Aminobacter aminovorans: one gene and its partner. Each later gene encodes a partner of the first gene's protein in a complex. Links are inferred from orthologs where the notes say so. Each region holds a gene or a part of one and is shown on either strand. Other genes may lie near its edges. The genes, in order: nusB and rpsJ.

Region 1 (8,816 bases):
GCGCTATGGCGAAGACAGTTTTGCCGAATGGATAAGGGAAATCTGATGTTTACCGGGATCGTCACCGACGTGGCCACAGTCGCGTCCGCAGCCCAGCTCGACCAGGGCGTCCGCCTGCGCATCGACACCGCCTATGATCCGAAGAGCATCGACATCGGTGCATCGATTTCCTGCGCCGGCGTCTGCCTGACCGTGGTGACGCTGCCCGAGGCGACATCTAATGCCCGCTGGTTCGAGGTCGAGGCATGGGAAGAGGCGCTGCGCCTGACCACGGCGAGCAGCTGGAAGGCCGGGCAGAAGCTCAATCTCGAGCGGGCGCTGAAGATCGGCGACGAACTCGGCGGCCACATCGTTTCAGGTCACGTCGACGGCATGGCCGAGATCGTCTCGCGCGAGGACGAAGGCGAGGCGGTACGCTTCCGCCTCGAGGCGCCCCGCGATCTGGCCAGGTTCATCGCGCCAAAGGGCTCGGTTGCGCTCGACGGCACGTCGCTGACCGTCAACAAGGTCGAGGGCACCCGCTTCGATGTGCTGCTGATCCATCACTCGCTGCAGGTGACGACCTGGGGCGAGCGCAAGGTTGGCGACCGCGTCAATCTCGAGATCGACACCATGGCTCGCTACGCTGCGCGCCTTGCCGAGGCGGCCAGGGAAGGGCTCTGAGGCGACGCAAGGCGGCTTCTCGCTGGACAGCGGTTTCCTGCCACAGTGCTTAACACTTCGCTTGCGAACTCACCCGGTTCGGCCTAAGTCAGCCGCTCCTGCCGGAGATTTTACATGGCCAACGACAAGAAACTGAAGCTCCTCATCATCGAGGCGCGCTTCTACGACGACCTTTCGGACGCGCTGCTGGACGGCGCCAAGGCCGCGCTGGATGCTGCGGGTGCAGCTTACGACGTCGTGACCGTTCCAGGAGCGCTCGAAATCCCGGCCGTCATTTCGTTCGCGCTCGATGCAGCCGACGACGAAGGCACGCAGTATGACGGCTATGTCGCGCTCGGCACCGTCATCCGCGGCGAGACCTATCACTTCGATATCGTCGCCAACGAATCCTGCCGCGCAATCATGGATCTGTCGGTCGCGGAATCGATCGCGGTTGGCAACGGCATTCTGACTGTCGAAAACGACGATCAGGCTTGGGCGCGTGCGCGTCGTACCGAAGGTGACAAGGGTGGCTTTGCCGCCCGCGCCGCCCTCTCTATGATCGCCATACGCGAAAAACTCGGAGCAGCCCGCTCGTGACGTCTTCCGAAGATAACGGCCAGCCGCCCGTCCGCCACGCCAACAAGCGCGGCGCCGCCCGTCTGGCCGCCGTGCAGGCGCTCTATCAGATGGATGTGGCCGGCAGCGGCCTGCTCGAAATCACCGCCGAATACGAGGCGTTTCGCCTTGGCAAGGAAGTCGACGGCGCACTCTACCGCGAGGCAGATGCCCAGTGGTTCCGCGCCATTCTTGCCGGCGTCGTCGAAAACCAGAAGGTCGTCGATCCGGTCATCCGCCAGTCGCTGACCGAGGACTGGCCATTGTCGCGTCTCGACTCGACTTTGCGCGCCATCCTGCGCGCCGGCGTCTACGAGTTGATGAAGCGCCAGGACGTGCCGGTTGCGGTGATCGTGTCGGAATATGTCGACATCGCCAAGGCATTCTACGCCGAGGACGAGCCCAAGCTGGTTAACGCGGTACTGGATCGTGTCTCGCGCAAGCTGCGCGGTGAAGGCAAGGGCAAGGACGCATTATGATAGGTGGCGAACGCGAAGCGCGGCGAACAGCATATATTCTCGCCGCATCGCAAGCCATCATCGGTTCTGCCGCCCCGATAGCACTGTCCATCGGCGGACTCGCCGGTTTCTATCTGCTTGATACAGACAAGTCGCTGGCTACCGCGCCTGTCACCGGCTTCAGCGTCGGCATGGCGCTTGGCGCGTTGCCGGCGGCTGCGATCATTCGCGGACTTGGCCAGCGCGGCGGCTTCATGTTCGGCACGGCCGTCACCGCTGCCGGTGGCGCCGTTGCGACTCTCGCCTTGTTCCGCTCCGAATTCTGGCTGTTCGCCTTCGGCCTGCTGGTCATCGGCATCGGCAATGCGTTCGTGCAGCAGTTCCGTTTTGCCGCCGCCGACAACGCGCCGCCTGAATTCAAGGCAAATGCCATTTCGTTCGTCCTGGCCGGCGGCATCATTACCGCCATTTTGGGGCCGCAGATCGTCATCTTCACCCGCGAACTGTTTGCGCCGATCATGTTCGCCGGCTCCTTTGCCGCGATCATCGGGCTTTCGGCCGTCGGCGCCGTCATCCTGGCGTTCCTGCGCGTCAAGCCGAGCGCCGGCACCGCTGCCGCCGTCGACCAGTCGGATGTGCGCCCGTTGATGGAGATCGTCTCCCAGCCGCGATTTGCGGCCGCCCTGATCTGCGGTGTCGGCACCTACACGCTGATGAGCTTCGTCATGACCGGCGCGCCGCTGGCGATGGTCGGCTGCGGCTTCTCGCCCGACGAAGCGACCCTTGGCATTTCCTGGCACGTCATGGCGATGTTCGGCCCAAGCTTCTTCACCGGCCGGCTGATCCAGCGCTTCGGCGCCGAACGCATCGTGGCGCTCGGCCTGCTGCTCCTGATATTTTGTGCCGTCGTTGCCCTTTCAGGCATCGCACTATGGCAATTCTGGACCGCGCTGATCCTGCTCGGTCTTGGCTGGAATTTCGGCTTCATCGGCTCGACCGCGATCGTCGCCGATACCTATCGTCCGTCGGAGAAGGGTAAGGTCCAGGGCTTCCACGATTTCGTCCTGTTCGGTGCCGTCGCTTTCTCCTCGCTGATGTCGGGCGCGGTCTACAACGCCTATGGCTGGGAAATGCTCAACTGGATCGTCTTCCCGGTTTGCGCGGTCAGCCTTGGAGCGCTGGCGACTCTTTCACTGACACGTCGGCGCCAAGCCACCTGACAGTACGTTGTCGGCAGCATTCGCCGCCGATTTCTTCGAAGCACAAAAAAATATTGCGCATGCCCCGCGCATTGTGAAACCGTATGCCCCGACGAACGTTAGGTCGCCATGCTCTTATGCGGCCACCGAATTCCGGGAATGAAAAGGGGCTTCACCATGCGTCACACCACGACAATCGCCGCAGCGTTCATCGCGCTCGGCCTCGCCACCGGCGCCGCGAGCGCGCAGGTGGTGGTGTCTTCCAAGATCGACACCGAAGGCGGCGTGCTCGGCAACATCATCAAGGCCGTGCTCGATGCCAACAACATCGCCACCACCGACCGCATCCAGCTCGGTGCGACGCCTGTCGTGCGCAAGGCGATCACAGCTGGCGAGATCGACATCTATCCCGAATATACCGGCAATGCCGGCTTCTTCTTTGAAAAGGCCGATGACCCGCTCTGGAAGGACGCCGCCAAGGGTTTTGAGACCGCCAAGAAGCTCGATTACGACGCCAACAAGATCGTCTGGCTGTCACCGTCGCCGGCCAACAACACCTGGGCGATCGCGCTGCGCAAGGATGTGGCGGAAACCAACAAGCTCGCCTCGCTCAGCGACTTTGGCAAATATGTCGCCGGCGGCGGCACCGTCGTGCTGGCCGCGTCGTCCGAATTCGTCAATTCGGCAGCAGCACTGCCGGCGTTCCAGACCACCTACGGTTTCACGCTCAAGCCCGAGCAACTGATCACGCTCTCCGGCGGTGATACCGCTGCCACCATCGGCGCTGCCGCCAACCAGACCAACGGCGCCAATGCCGCCATGGTCTATGGCACCGACGGCGGTATCGCGCCGTCCGGCCTCGTCGTCCTCGACGACGACAAGGGCGTGCAGCCGGTCTACCAGCCGGCGCCGATCATCCGCGAAGCCGTGCTCAAGGAGCACCCGCAAATCGAGTCCCTGCTCAAGCCGGTGTTCGAGAAGCTCGATCTCGTCACGCTGCAGGAGCTCAATGGCCGCGTTCAGGTCGGCGGTGAGCCGGCCAAGGCGGTCGCTGAAGATTTCCTGAAGAAGAATGGCTTTCTGAAGTAAGCTTCCCCGGCGCGCCTCGCATACAGCACTGTGCGTCCCTTCCGGACGCGCAGTGCTGCAATATCGAGAATCCGTGCATGGCCTTTTCCGAGAATCGATTCCGATTTTCGGGGTCATGCAAGAGGGCGCGCGCCGACGGAACCGGGGACGCATCGAAGTCGTGGGCATCAGGTTCGACAAGCTTGGCGTGGTGATCGCCGCGATCGCCTGTTATGGCGCCTTGATCGCGCCATTTGCCACTTTCCGCGCCAACCGCATCGTGGCGGGCGAACCTCGTTCCATCATCGAGGCGTTGCCGCAGCCATTGGCTATGGCTCTACTGGCCATTCTGGTAGCCGCGGGCCTCGTTGCCTTGTTCAAGACACCTCTCGTTGCCCGGCTTGGCGCCAGCGTCGTGGCGCTTGTCGCACTCGCGTTGCTCATCGGCGTCGCCGGCAGCCACCTGACCCCTGAAGGCAACACCTTCGCCCGTATCTCGCCGGCCTCCGGTTTCTGGGTCTTGATCTTTGCCTTCACCTTGTTGCTCGCCGATGTCCTGACCCGGCTGCAGTTGTCGCCGACCGGGCGTGTTTTCGTGCTTGCAGTGGCCGCCGCGGCAGTCTGGCTGCTGCTTGCCTCAGGGCAATGGGACAGTCTGTCGATCCTCAAGGAATACGCCAATCGCGCCGACAGTTTCTGGAACGAGGCGAGGCGTCATGTCGAACTCGCGCTTGGCTCGCTGGTTGGTGCCGTTCTTGTCGGTCTGCCGCTCGGCATCCTTTGCCATCGTGTCGAGGCGCTGCGGGCCGGCGTGCTCAACGTGCTCAACATCATCCAGACCATTCCGAGCATTGCGCTGTTCGGCATCCTGATCGCGCCGCTCGGCTGGGTCGCAGCCAATGTTCCCGGTGCCTCAGCGCTCGGCATCCGCGGCATCGGTGCTGCGCCGGCCTTCGTTGCACTGTTTCTCTATTCGCTGCTGCCGGTGGTCGCCAACACCGTCGTCGGCCTTGCCGGCGTGCCGCGTGCAGCCAACGACGCGGCGCGCGGCATGGGCATGACCGGCTGGCAGCGGCTGAGGAACGTCGAGTTCCCGCTTGCCTTTCCGGTCATACTGACCGGTATCCGCATCGTCCTGGTCCAGAACATCGGCCTTGCCACCATTGCCGCGCTGATCGGCGGCGGCGGCTTCGGCGTCTTCGTCTTCCAGGGTGTCGGCCAGACGGCGATGGACCTCGTCCTGCTCGGTGCTGTGCCGACGGTGGCGCTGGCCTTTGCCGCCGCCATTATTCTCGACGCGGTGGTCGAAACCATCGCGACCCGCAAATCCACTGAAGTGGCTGCTGCATGATCGAAATCGAACACATCACCAAGCGTTATGGCGAGACAACGGTGGTCGACGACGTCTCGATGGTCATCGAGCCGCGCACGGTCACCGTGATCGTCGGCACCTCCGGTTCAGGCAAGACGACGCTGCTGCGCATGATCAACCGCCTGGTCGAGCCGACCTCCGGTACGATCAAGCTCGACGGTACGGACAACCGCTCGGTGCCTGGCCACCAGCTTCGCCGCAGCATCGGCTACGCCATCCAGGGCAATGGCCTGTTTCCGCACCGCACGGTGGCGCAGAACATCGCCACCGTGCCCGCGCTGCTCGGCTGGGATGCCGCCCGCATCAAGGCCCGGGTCGACGAGCTGCTGTCGTTGCTGCAGCTCGATCCCGCAGCCTTTGGGCCGCGCTATCCGCATGAGCTGTCGGGCGGCCAGCAGCAGCGCGTCGGCGTCGCCCGCGCGCTCGCCGCCGAACCCAACGTGCTGTTGATGGACGAGCCGTTCGGCGCGCTCGACCCGATCATCCGCACCAAGGCGCAGGAAGACCTGCTGGCGATCCAGAAACGCTTTGGCACCACCATAATCCTCGTTACCCACGACATGGAGGAAGCGGTCCATCTCGGCGACCGCATCGCCGTCATGGATGCCGGCCGTCTGATCCAGTATGCGACACCTGCCGAGATTCTTGCGCGACCCGCCAGCGACTTCGTCGAGACGTTGATCGGTGCCTCCGACCGTCCGTTCAAGCTTCTGTCGCTTGGCTCGGTCGCTGATGCGGTCGAGCCCGGCCAGGCTGCGGGCGAGGGGATACGCGCTGAGGCAAGCCAGCGCGACGCGCTGGCCGAATTGTTGTGGTCGGGCCGCGCCGCCATGCCGGTAATCGCCGAGAATGGCGCTGCCCTTGGCCGCGTGACGGTCGAAAGCCTGCTGAAACGTGCCGCGAGGCCGCAATGAAGGCCTGGATTCCGCTCCTGCTGCGCCTTTGCCTGCTGGCGCTGCTGGTTGCGTTCCTGACCAATCCGCTGTGGTTCGAGCCGCTGCTCAAGCCGCTCACCCAGAATGGCGCGCCGGCGGTCTACAACCAGGGCAGCCTGCTGTCGCTGGCGCTGCTGCATCTGCGCACCGTCGCGATTGCCACCGCGGCGGCGATTGTGGTTGCGGTCGCGCTCGCAATCCTGGTTACCCGACCTGTCGGCGCCGAGTTCCTGCCCCTGTCGCGCAGCCTGGTGAATATCGGCCAGACCTTCCCGCCGGTCGCTGTGCTGGCGCTTGCCGTTCCCGCCGTCGGTTTTGGCGAGAAGCCGACGCTGATCGCGCTGTTTCTCTACGGCCTGCTGCCGATCTTCGAAAACACGCTGACCGGCCTTACCACCACGCCGGCCAACATCGTCGAGGCGGCCCGAGGTGCCGGCATGACCGGTTGGCAACGCTTGCTCAAGGTCGAGCTGCCGCTCAGCGTGCCGGTCATGCTCGCCGGCATCCGGTTATCGGTTGTCATCAGTCTCGCCACCGCCACCATCGGCTCCACCGTTGCCGCCAAGACGCTCGGCGAGGTCATCATCGCCGGGCTGCAATCAAACAACCTGGCCTTCGTCCTGCAAGGCGGCCTGATCGTCGCGGCCCTTGCCGTTCTGATCTACGACGCGCTGTCGGCACTGGAGCGCATGGCGGCAAGGCGCATGGGGCAGGTGGCGCAGGCAGCCTAGTGCTACCGGCCACGGACGGGATAATCGAGCGTGATCTCAAGCCGGTGACCGGTTGTGCCGACGATCCACCGGCGGCGCAGCACCGCGAAATCATGGCCGGTGCCACCTGAGTGCACGGTGACCACATCGCCCGTCTGGCATTCGGGCGAAAGCGCCAGCGCCTTGAGCACGACGTCCAGGCCGGTCTTGCTGGCATGGATCCTGGCTGAACCTGTCAGTGTGACTTCGACCTTCTCAGCTGTTGCGCCGCTGCCGAGACTCGGTGATTGATCTGGCTGATGCCCCGGTCTGTCATTTGAAGGAGTTTTTGCCATGGTTTGGCGTCTCTCTAAGATCGTGATGTGTCTTTGTCTCGCAGCTTTCGCCTTTCTTGTGGCGTTCGGCAACATCACCGACTACGGCTCCAATTTCGCCTTCGTCCAGCATGTGCTGAGCATGGACACCACCTTCCCGGGCAATGCGTTGATGTATCGCTCGATCACCAGTCCGACACTGTGGACCGTCGGCTACTGGCTGATCATTTTCGGCGAGGGGCTCACCTGCGTGCTGTTCCTGATCGCCGCGCTGCAACTCTGGCAGGCGCGCAAGGGGTCAGGCAGGCAGTTCGACGACGCCAAGGGTTTTGTCGTCATCGGTGCCACAATGGGCTTCCTTGTCTGGTTCCTCGGCTTCATGGTCGTCGGCGGCGAATGGTTCGCCATGTGGCAGTCAAGCACATGGAACGGCCAGGAGGCCGCCTTCAAATTCTACATGACCATGTTGGCAGTGCTGATCTTCGTCAATCAGCCGGATCGCGATCTGGCCTGATCCCCCGAAAATCGGAATCGTTTTTTTGCAAAGCACGATGCGCAAATCTTGCCAGTTAAAGCGTGTTTTGTGCGTCCTGCCGGATGCACGGCGCGCTAAAACTGGACTGTCTGCAATAACGGGGCGGCGAAAGCCGAGAAACACCTTTTCGATATCTTGACGTGCGCTGCCCTGTTTCGGATTGTTCGCCAGGGGCCGGAAACCGCGTAATGGCTGCCGGTCTCGTTCACTAGCCCGGGGAGGGGAATTCCGGGCACAATCAGGGAAGAGAATTGGCAATGACAATGCTTTACGTCGTCATCGCCTGCGGCCTGCTATCTGTCCTTTACGCCATATGGGCGACTCAGTCGGTCCTCGCGGCCGACCAGGGCAATGCGCGCATGCAGGAAATCTCCGCCGCCATCCGAGAAGGTGCGCAGGCATATCTGGCGCGCCAATACACAACAATCGCCATCGTCGGCGTCGTCGTGTTCCTGCTCGCATGGTGGCTGCTTTCCGCGACCGCGGCGATCGGCTTTTTGATTGGTGCAGTGCTTTCGGGGGCAGCCGGCTTCATCGGCATGCATGTTTCGGTCCGGGCCAATGTGCGGACTGCACAGGCCGCCTCCAACAGCCTGGCCGCCGGCCTCGACATCGCCTTCAAGTCGGGTGCGATCACCGGCATGCTGGTTGCGGGCCTCGCCTTGCTTGGCGTTTCCGTCTACTACCTCGTTCTGACCGGACCGATGGGTCACGCGCCCGCCGACCGCATCGTCATCGATTCGCTGGTGGCGCTTGGCTTTGGTGCTTCCCTGATCTCGATTTTCGCCCGTCTCGGCGGCGGCATCTTCACCAAGGGTGCGGATGTCGGCGGCGATCTCGTCGGCAAGGTTGAAGCCGGCATCCCCGAGGATGATCCGCGCAACCCCGCCACCATCGCCGACAACGTCGGCGACAATGTCGGCGACTGCGCCGGCATGGCGGCCGACCTTTTCGAAACCTATGCC
Region 2 (8,250 bases), 430 kb from region 1 along the record:
CCTTGAAGTGCATCAGCCCTGAGAGGAGTGCCCGATGACCGACGTCCCCTCCGACGCGAAAGGACAGGGGGTATCGGTAGAGCCGAGCCTCCATCGCGTGATGGGCCCATGGCTGCTGCTGCTTTTCATCGTCGGCGATATATTGGGTACCGGCATCTATGCGTTGACCGGCCAGGTAGCCAAGCAGGTCGGCGGCGTGGTCTGGCTGCCGTTCCTCGTCGCCTTCATCGTCGCCGTCATCACGGCCTTCAGCTATCTCGAACTGGTCACCAAATATCCAAAGGCGGCGGGTGCGGCTCTTTATGCCCACAAGGCCTTCGGCATCCATTTCATCACCTTCATCGTGGCTTTCGCCGTGATGTGCTCGGGCATCACCTCGGCGTCGACGGCGTCGCGCGCCTTTGCCGCCAATCTTTCAGGAGCTTTCGATCTCGGACTTACCGGCACATATGGCATCACGCTCATCGGCCTGGTGTTCATGGCGATTGTCGCAGCTGTGAATTTCCGCGGCGTCGGCGAAAGCGTCAAGGCCAATGTGGTGTTGACCTGCGTCGAGTTCACTGGCCTGATGATCATCATCGTGATCGGCCTCTGGGCGATCGGCGCGGGCGAGGGCGATGTCTCGCGCATCACCCAGTTCCATTCGGCACCCGACCGCAGCGCCTTCTGGTCGGTGATCGCGGCGACCACGCTGGCCTTCTTCGCCATGGTCGGCTTCGAGGATTCGGTCAACATGGCCGAGGAGTGCAAGGATCCGACGCGCATTTTTCCGAAGGTTCTGCTGACCGGCTTGCTGATCACCGGCGTGATCTACGTTCTCGTGTCGATCTCGGCGATCACCCTGGTGCCGCCGGAACAGTTGGGCGAGGGCGAGACGCCGCTGCTCAAGGTCGTCCAGGCCGGCGCGCCGAACTTCCCGGTCGAAATCTTCGGCTTCATCACCATGTTCGCCGTCGCCAACAGCGCGCTCATCAACATGCTGATGGCGAGCCGGCTTGTCTATGGCATGAGCCGCGAACACGTGTTGCCGGAACTGCTCGGCAAGGTTCATGCTTCGCGCCGCACGCCCTATATCGCGATCGGCTTCACCACCTTGCTCGCCTTCGCGCTGATTACCTTTGTCGGCGAGGTTCCGGCACTCGGCGGCACGACGGCGCTGCTCTTGCTGTGCGTCTTCACCGTGGTCAACATAGCCGTGCTGGTGCTGCGCAAGGACACGGTCGGGCACGACCATTTCCGTACGCCGACGCTGTTGCCGATCCTGGGGGCGGTGGCTTGCGCCTTCTTCGCCGGTCCCTGGACCGGGCGCGATCCCGTTCAATACAAGATCGCCGGTATCCTGATCGGCATCGGCGTGGTGTTGTGGTTCGTCACCGTGCTGGTCAATCGCGCCACCGGCCAGAAGCCCGCCCAACCTGAAATGGCCGACATCGGCGGGGCAGGGCCGGTCAATTGACCGCTCTCTATATAGAGGTGAGATGTGCCGCGGTCAGAACGGCTCGTTGAAGGTGACGATCGAGACCTCGCCTTCGAGCGCGCCCTGATAGGCGGAGATGTGCGGCTCGTCGTCGGGTTCGCCCTGCATGTCGCCGATCTGGTCGAGTTCGGCTTCGGCGTAACCTTCCTTGGCCAGCGCGTCGAGCGCCGAGCGCACGGCGCTGTCGTCGTCGGGCGCAACCAGCATGATGTGCACGCCCTCCGGCTTGCCACCCTTCTTGCGCCAGACTCGGCCGGTGATGATCGTCACGGGCCGTTCGTCGTTGTCGTTCATGGTGATTCCCTGGAATTAGATTCGTTTGCGGGGGATTCGGCCCCGGTTTCCCCGATTTTCGCACGAAGGCGGGGTGCAAGACAGGACAAACAGCCTTATAAATTGGCTTCGAACCCATGCTGCAGCGCAATATAGTTGCTGCAACCCCGCCAAGCCGCCCGAAGCCCCGGTTTCGTTAAGGTTTTTAAGGGGACGGGCTTGACGGTAGGCGGTCATGCGAGTAGATACCGCCTCGTCTGAGCCGATGTGAGGTTGGCTTTTCCGAAGCGACGTGCTTTGGAGTTCACCTCAAACAGGGTTCGTTTTTTACGAGCGAGAAGACATTTCCGGCGTGCATGAAGCGGATTCGCTTCCTCTGCCTTTGTTCGGGCAAGACCGTAAAACGCGGTTTGGGGCCCGAATTCGCGTATGGATTTTGCGCTTGAAGCCGCCCCGAACGGGCTTGAGACACGGAATTGAGAGACAAGAGGGTTTAATGCCTACCGTCAACCAGCTGATCCGCAAGCCGCGCATTGCGCCGGTGAAGCGCAACAAGGTTCCGGCCATGCAGGCCAACCCGCAGAAGCGGGGCGTTTGCACGCGCGTCTATACGACGACGCCGAAGAAGCCGAACTCGGCTCTGCGTAAGGTCGCAAAGATTCGCCTGACCAACGGCTTTGAAGTGATCGGCTACATCCCCGGCGAAGGCCATAACCTTCAGGAGCACTCCGTGGTCATGATCCGCGGCGGCCGCGTGAAGGACCTTCCGGGTGTGCGCTATCACATCATCCGCGGCGTGCTCGACACGCAGGGCGTGAAGAACCGCAAGCAGCGCCGTTCGAAGTACGGTGCGAAGCGTCCGAAGTAATTCGGGTTCTGCAATTTAGGCGCTGCGCGAGGTTCTCCGCGTAATAGAGCGTCGGCCAAGTTTGAGAGACAAGAACCATGTCACGTCGTCACAGTGCAGATAAGCGCGAAATCAACCCGGATCCCAAGTTCGGCGATCTGGTTGTCACCAAGTTCATGAATGCCGTCATGTATGACGGCAAGAAGTCGATCGCCGAAACGATCGTCTACGGTGCGCTTGATCAGGTTCAGGCCAAGACCAAGCAGGAGCCGGTCACCGTCTTCCATCAGGCGCTCGACAATGTCGCGCCGCACGTGGAAGTGCGTTCGCGTCGCGTTGGCGGCGCCACCTACCAGGTTCCGGTCGATGTGCGCCCCGAGCGCCGTCAGGCTCTCGCCATTCGCTGGCTGATTACTGCCGCCCGCAACCGTAACGAGACCACCATGGTCGACCGCCTCTCGGGCGAGCTGATGGATGCGGCTAACAACCGCGGCACCGCTGTCAAGAAGCGTGAAGACACCCACAAGATGGCGGAAGCCAACCGCGCCTTCGCGCACTACCGCTGGTAATAGCGCGACCGAACGACTGAGAGGCACCTCCCATGGCCCGCGAATACAAGATCGAAGACTACCGCAATTTCGGTATCATGGCGCATATCGACGCCGGCAAGACCACGACCACCGAGCGCATCCTTTATTACACGGGCAAGTCGCACAAGATCGGCGAAGTCCATGACGGCGCTGCCACCATGGATTGGATGGAGCAGGAGCAGGAACGCGGCATCACGATCACGTCCGCTGCGACCACGACTTTCTGGAAGGGCCGTGACGGCCAGCAGCGCCGCTTCAACATCATCGACACCCCCGGCCACGTCGACTTCACCATTGAAGTCGAGCGTTCGCTGCGCGTTCTCGACGGCGCAATCGCGCTGCTCGATGCCAACGCTGGTGTCGAACCGCAGACCGAGACCGTGTGGCGCCAGGCGGACAAGTATCATGTCCCGCGCATGATCTTCTGCAACAAGATGGACAAGATTGGCGCCGACTTCTATCGCTCGTACGACATGATCAAGTCGCGCCTCGGCGCCACTGCCGTTGCCGTCCAGCTGCCGATCGGCGCTGAATCGGAGTTCAAGGGCGTCGTCGATCTGATCGAGATGAACGCGCTGGTTTGGCGCGACGAGAGCCTGGGCGCTGCCTGGGACGTCGTTGAGATCCCGGACGACCTGAAGGAAAAGGCCGCCGAGTTCCGCGACAAGATGATCGAGTCCGCCGTCGAAATGGACGAGACGGCTCTTGAGAACTACCTTGAAGGCAAGATGCCTTCGAACGACGAACTGCGCGCGCTGATCCGCAAGGGCACCATCGCCGTCAAGTTCTTCCCGATGTTCTGTGGCTCGGCCTTCAAGAACAAGGGCGTGCAGCCGCTTCTCGACGGCGTCGTCGAGTTCCTGCCGTCGCCGCTCGACGTTCCTGCGATCAAGGGCATCGATGCCAAGACCGAAGCTGAGATCGAGCGCCACGCCGACGACAGCGAGCCGCTGTCGATGCTGGCCTTCAAGATCATGAACGATCCCTTCGTCGGTTCGCTGACCTTCTGCCGCATCTACTCGGGCAAGGTGGTCAAGGGCGCTTCGCTCGAAAACACCGTCAAGGGCAAGAAAGAGCGCCTCGGTCGTATGCTGCAGATGCACTCGAACTCGCGCTCCGACATCGAAGAGGCTTTCGCTGGCGACATCGTCGCTCTGGCCGGCCTCAAGGAAACGACCACCGGCGACACGCTCTGCGATCCGCTGCACCCGGTCATCCTCGAGCGCATGGAATTCCCCGAGCCGGTCATCCAGATCGCCATCGAGCCGAAGACCAAGGGCGACCAGGAAAAGATGGGCCTCGCGCTCAACCGCCTGGCTGCTGAAGATCCTTCGTTCCGCGTCAAGTCGGATGAAGAGTCGGGTCAGACCATCATCTCCGGCATGGGCGAGTTGCACCTCGACATCATCGTCGATCGCATGCGTCGCGAGTTCAAGGTCGAGGCTAATGTCGGCGCTCCGCAGGTTGCGTATCGCGAGACGATCACCCGCACCCACGAGCAGGACTACACCCACAAGAAGCAGTCGGGTGGTACCGGCCAGTTCGCTCGCGTCAAGCTGGTGTTCGAGCCGAACCCCGAGGGCGAAGATTTCGTCTTCGAATCGAAGATCGTCGGCGGTGCTGTTCCGAAGGAATACATTCCGGGTGTCGACAAGGGCCTCCGCAGCGTTCTTTCGTCGGGTCCTTTCGCAGGCTTCCCAATGATCGGCGTCAAGGCGACGCTCATCGACGGCGCTTACCACGATGTCGACTCCTCGGTGCTGGCCTTCGAAATCGCCGGTCGCGCCGCCCTTCGCGAAGCCGCTCCGAAGCTGGGTGTTCAGCTGCTCGAGCCGATCATGAAGGTCGAAGTCGTGACGCCGGAAGACTATGTCGGCAACGTCATTGGCGACTTGAACAGCCGTCGTGGCCAGATCCAAGGCCAGGAAAGCCGCGGCATTGCCGTCGTCGTCAACGCGATGGTGCCGCTGGCCAACATGTTCAAGTACGTGGATAGCTTGCGCTCGATGTCACAGGGCCGCGCCCAGTACACGATGCAGTTCGACCACTACGAGGCGGTTCCGACCGCGGTCGCTCAGGAAGTTCAAAAGAAATACGCGTAATTCCAACGAATTGCAGCGTTTTATTAATTCAACGCCCTTATCGGGCTAGCAAGAATGGAGACCTCACATGGCAAAAGGTAAATTCGAGCGTAATAAGCCTCATGTGAACATCGGCACGATTGGTCACGTTGACCACGGCAAGACGTCGCTGACGGCGGCGATCACGAAGTATTTCGGCGAGTTCAAGGCCTACGACCAGATCGACGCAGCGCCTGAAGAGAAGGCCCGCGGCATCACCATTTCGACGGCGCACGTCGAATATGAGACGCCTGCTCGTCACTACGCCCACGTCGACTGCCCCGGCCACGCCGACTACGTCAAGAACATGATCACCGGTGCTGCCCAGATGGACGGCGCGATCCTGGTCGTGTCGGCTGCCGACGGCCCGATGCCGCAGACCCGCGAGCACATTCTGCTCGCCCGTCAGGTTGGCGTTCCGGCCCTGGTGGTGTTCCTGAACAAGGTCGACCTGGTCGACGACGCCGAGCTGCTCGAACTGGTCGAGCTCGAAGTTCGCGAGCTGCTGTCGAAGTACGAGTATCCGGGCGACGACATTCCGATGATCAAGGGTTCGGCTGTTGCTGCGCTCAACGATTCGGACAAGAAGATCGGCGAAGACGCGATCCGCGAGCTGATGGCTGCCGTCGACGCCTACATCCCGACGCCTGAGCGTCCGATCGACCGTCCGTTCCTGATGCCGATCGAAGACGTGTTCTCGATCTCGGGTCGCGGCACTGTGGTCACCGGTCGCGTCGAGCGCGGCATCGTCAAGGTTGGCGAAGAAGTCGAGATCGTCGGCATCAAGGCAACCTCGAAGACGACGGTTACCGGCGTTGAAATGTTCCGCAAGCTGCTCGATCAGGGCCAGGCTGGCGACAACATCGGCGCGCTGATCCGCGGCGTTGGCCGTGAAGACGTCGAGCGCGGCCAGGTGCTGTGCAAGCCGGGTTCGGTGAAGCCGCACAAGAAGTTCGTGGCTGAAGCCTACATCCTGACCAAGGAAGAGGGTGGCCGTCACACGCCGTTCTTCACCAACTACCGTCCGCAGTTCTACTTCCGCACGACCGACGTGACCGGCATCGTGTCGCTGCCGGAAGGCACCGAGATGGTCATGCCCGGCGACAACATCACCGTCGACGTCGAGCTGATCGTGCCGATCGCCATGGAAGAGAAGCTCCGCTTCGCTATCCGTGAAGGTGGCCGTACCGTCGGCGCCGGCATCGTCGCTTCGATCAAAGAATAATCCGAATTAACGATCTGTCGCGGGCGGGAATACGCCCGCGCCGCGCCAGAACAAGGAAGTGACCATGAACGGACAGAATATCCGCATCCGCCTCAAGGCGTTTGACCACCGGGTTCTCGACGCTTCGACGCGTGAGATCGTGTCGACCGCGAAGCGCACCGGCGCCAATGTTCGCGGCCCGATCCCGCTGCCGACGCGGATCGAGAAGTTCACGGTGAACCGCTCGCCGCACGTCGACAAGAAGAGCCGCGAGCAGTTCGAAATGCGCACGCACAAGCGTCTGCTGGACATCGTCGATCCGACCCCGCAGACCGTCGATGCTCTGATGAAGCTCGACCTCGCAGCAGGTGTCGACGTCGAAATCAAGCTCTAAGAGCTAACATGAGCCGCGCGAGCAGATCCAAACGGCTCCTCTGAAGGAAAACGAACCGATGCGTTCAGGTGTAATTGCACAGAAGGTGGGAATGACCCGCGTCTATAATGACGCTGGCGAACACGTTCCCGTCACCGTTCTCCGCATGGAGAACTGCCAGGTCGTGGCACAGCTGACTAAAGAGAAGAATGGCTATACTGCCGTTCAGCTCGGCGTTGGCCTGGCCAAGGTCAAGAATACGACGAAGGCGTTGCGCGGTCACTTCGCTGCCGCTTCCGTCGAGCCGAAGTCGAAGGTTGCCGAGTTCCGCGTCTCCGCCGACAACATGCTTGATGTTGGCGCTGAGATTACCGTTGAGCATTTCGTAGCCGGCCAGAAGGTCGACGTGACGGGCACGACGATCGGCAAGGGCTTCCAGGGCGTTATCAAGCGGCACCACTTCGGTGGCGGTCGTGCAACCCACGGTAACTCGGTCTCGCACCGTACGCACGGTTCGACTGGTCAGCGCCAGGATCCGGGCAAGGTGTTCAAGGGCAAGAAGATGGCCGGCCACATGGGCGACGTTCGCGTCACCACCCAGAACGTGGAAGTCGTCTCGACCGACACCGATCGCGGTCTCATCCTGATCCGCGGTGCGGTTCCGGGTTCGAAGGGTGCATGGATCCTGGTTCGCGACGCCGCAAAGGTTGCGCTTCCTGAGAACGCGCCGAAGCCGGCCGCGATCCGCGCTGCCAGCAACAAGGCTGCGGCCAATGAGGGAGCGGAATAATGGACCTCAAGATTACAACCCTCGCAGGCAAAGATGCCGGCAAGGTTGAGCTCTCGGAAGAGATCTTCGGCCTGGACCCGCGCGAAGACGTTCTCCAGCGCGTCGTGCGCTGGCAGCTCGCCAAGAAGCAGCAGGGCACGCACAAGGCCAAAGGTCGCGCGGAAATCGCACGCACCGGCGCCAAGATGTACAAGCAGAAGGGTACGGGCCGCGCTCGTCACCATTCGGCACGCGCTCCGCAGTTCCGCGGCGGCGGCAAGGCCCACGGCCCGGTCGTTCGCAGCCACGAGCATGACCTTCCCAAGAAGGTCCGCGCTCTCGGCCTGAAGCACGCACTCTCGGCCAAGGCCAAGGCATCGAACCTGATCATCGTCGACGAGCTGACGCTCGCCGAGGGCAAGACCAAGGCGCTGCTCGCGAATTTCGCGACGCTGGGCCTGACCAACGCCCTGGTGATCGGTGGCGCCGAGCTTGACGTCAACTTCAAGCGCGCAGCGACCAACATCCCGAACATCGATGTCCTGCCGATCCAGGGCATCAACGTTTACGACATTCTGCGCCGCGGCACGCTGGTCC

Evidence for each region.
Region 2: the proteins of nusB (region 1) and rpsJ are in contact, whole or in part, in a solved structure (PDB 3D3B), measured with the Escherichia coli proteins. The link is inferred for Aminobacter aminovorans from one-to-one orthologs.

The regions. Positions count from the first base shown.
Region 1 is NZ_UFSM01000001.1:3,745,939-3,754,754, reverse strand. The notes cover bases 1-2,988. They hold nusB (transcription antitermination factor NusB), read left to right. Parts: upstream 1-1,238; coding sequence 1,239-1,739; downstream 1,740-2,988. Other genes in these bases: DY201_RS18560 (MFS transporter), read left to right, coding at 1,736-2,938; ribH (6,7-dimethyl-8-ribityllumazine synthase), read left to right, coding at 778-1,242; DY201_RS18575 (riboflavin synthase), read left to right, coding at 46-663; ribD (bifunctional diaminohydroxyphosphoribosylaminopyrimidine deaminase/5-amino-6-(5-phosphoribosylamino)uracil reductase RibD), read left to right, coding at 1-46. Outside these bases: glycine betaine ABC transporter substrate-binding protein OsmF, read left to right, coding at 3,095-4,006; DY201_RS18550 (ABC transporter permease), read left to right, coding at 4,122-5,336; DY201_RS18545 (ABC transporter ATP-binding protein), read left to right, coding at 5,333-6,271; DY201_RS18540 (ABC transporter permease), read left to right, coding at 6,268-7,023; DY201_RS18535 (hypothetical protein), read right to left, coding at 7,026-7,337; DY201_RS18530 (DUF2165 family protein), read left to right, coding at 7,336-7,830; DY201_RS18525 (sodium-translocating pyrophosphatase), read left to right, coding at 8,109-8,816. UniProt on the Escherichia coli protein: Part of the processive rRNA transcription and antitermination complex (rrnTAC). The complex forms an RNA-chaperone ring around the RNA exit tunnel of RNA polymerase (RNAP).
Region 2 is NZ_UFSM01000001.1:3,316,834-3,325,083, reverse strand. Bases 5,261-8,250 are described here. They hold rpsJ (30S ribosomal protein S10), read left to right. Parts: upstream 5,261-6,596; coding sequence 6,597-6,905; downstream 6,906-8,250. Other genes in these bases: rplD (50S ribosomal protein L4), read left to right, coding at 7,674-8,250; rplC (50S ribosomal protein L3), read left to right, coding at 6,964-7,674; tuf (elongation factor Tu), read left to right, coding at 5,357-6,532; fusA (elongation factor G), read left to right, coding at 5,261-5,289. In the rest of the region: DY201_RS16390 (APC family permease), read left to right, coding at 35-1,456; DY201_RS16385 (transcriptional regulator), read right to left, coding at 1,490-1,771; rpsL (30S ribosomal protein S12), read left to right, coding at 2,247-2,618; rpsG (30S ribosomal protein S7), read left to right, coding at 2,696-3,166; more of fusA, read left to right, coding at 3,199-5,260. UniProt on the Escherichia coli protein: Involved in the binding of tRNA to the ribosomes. Part of the processive rRNA transcription and antitermination complex (rrnTAC). The complex forms an RNA-chaperone ring around the RNA exit tunnel of RNA polymerase (RNAP).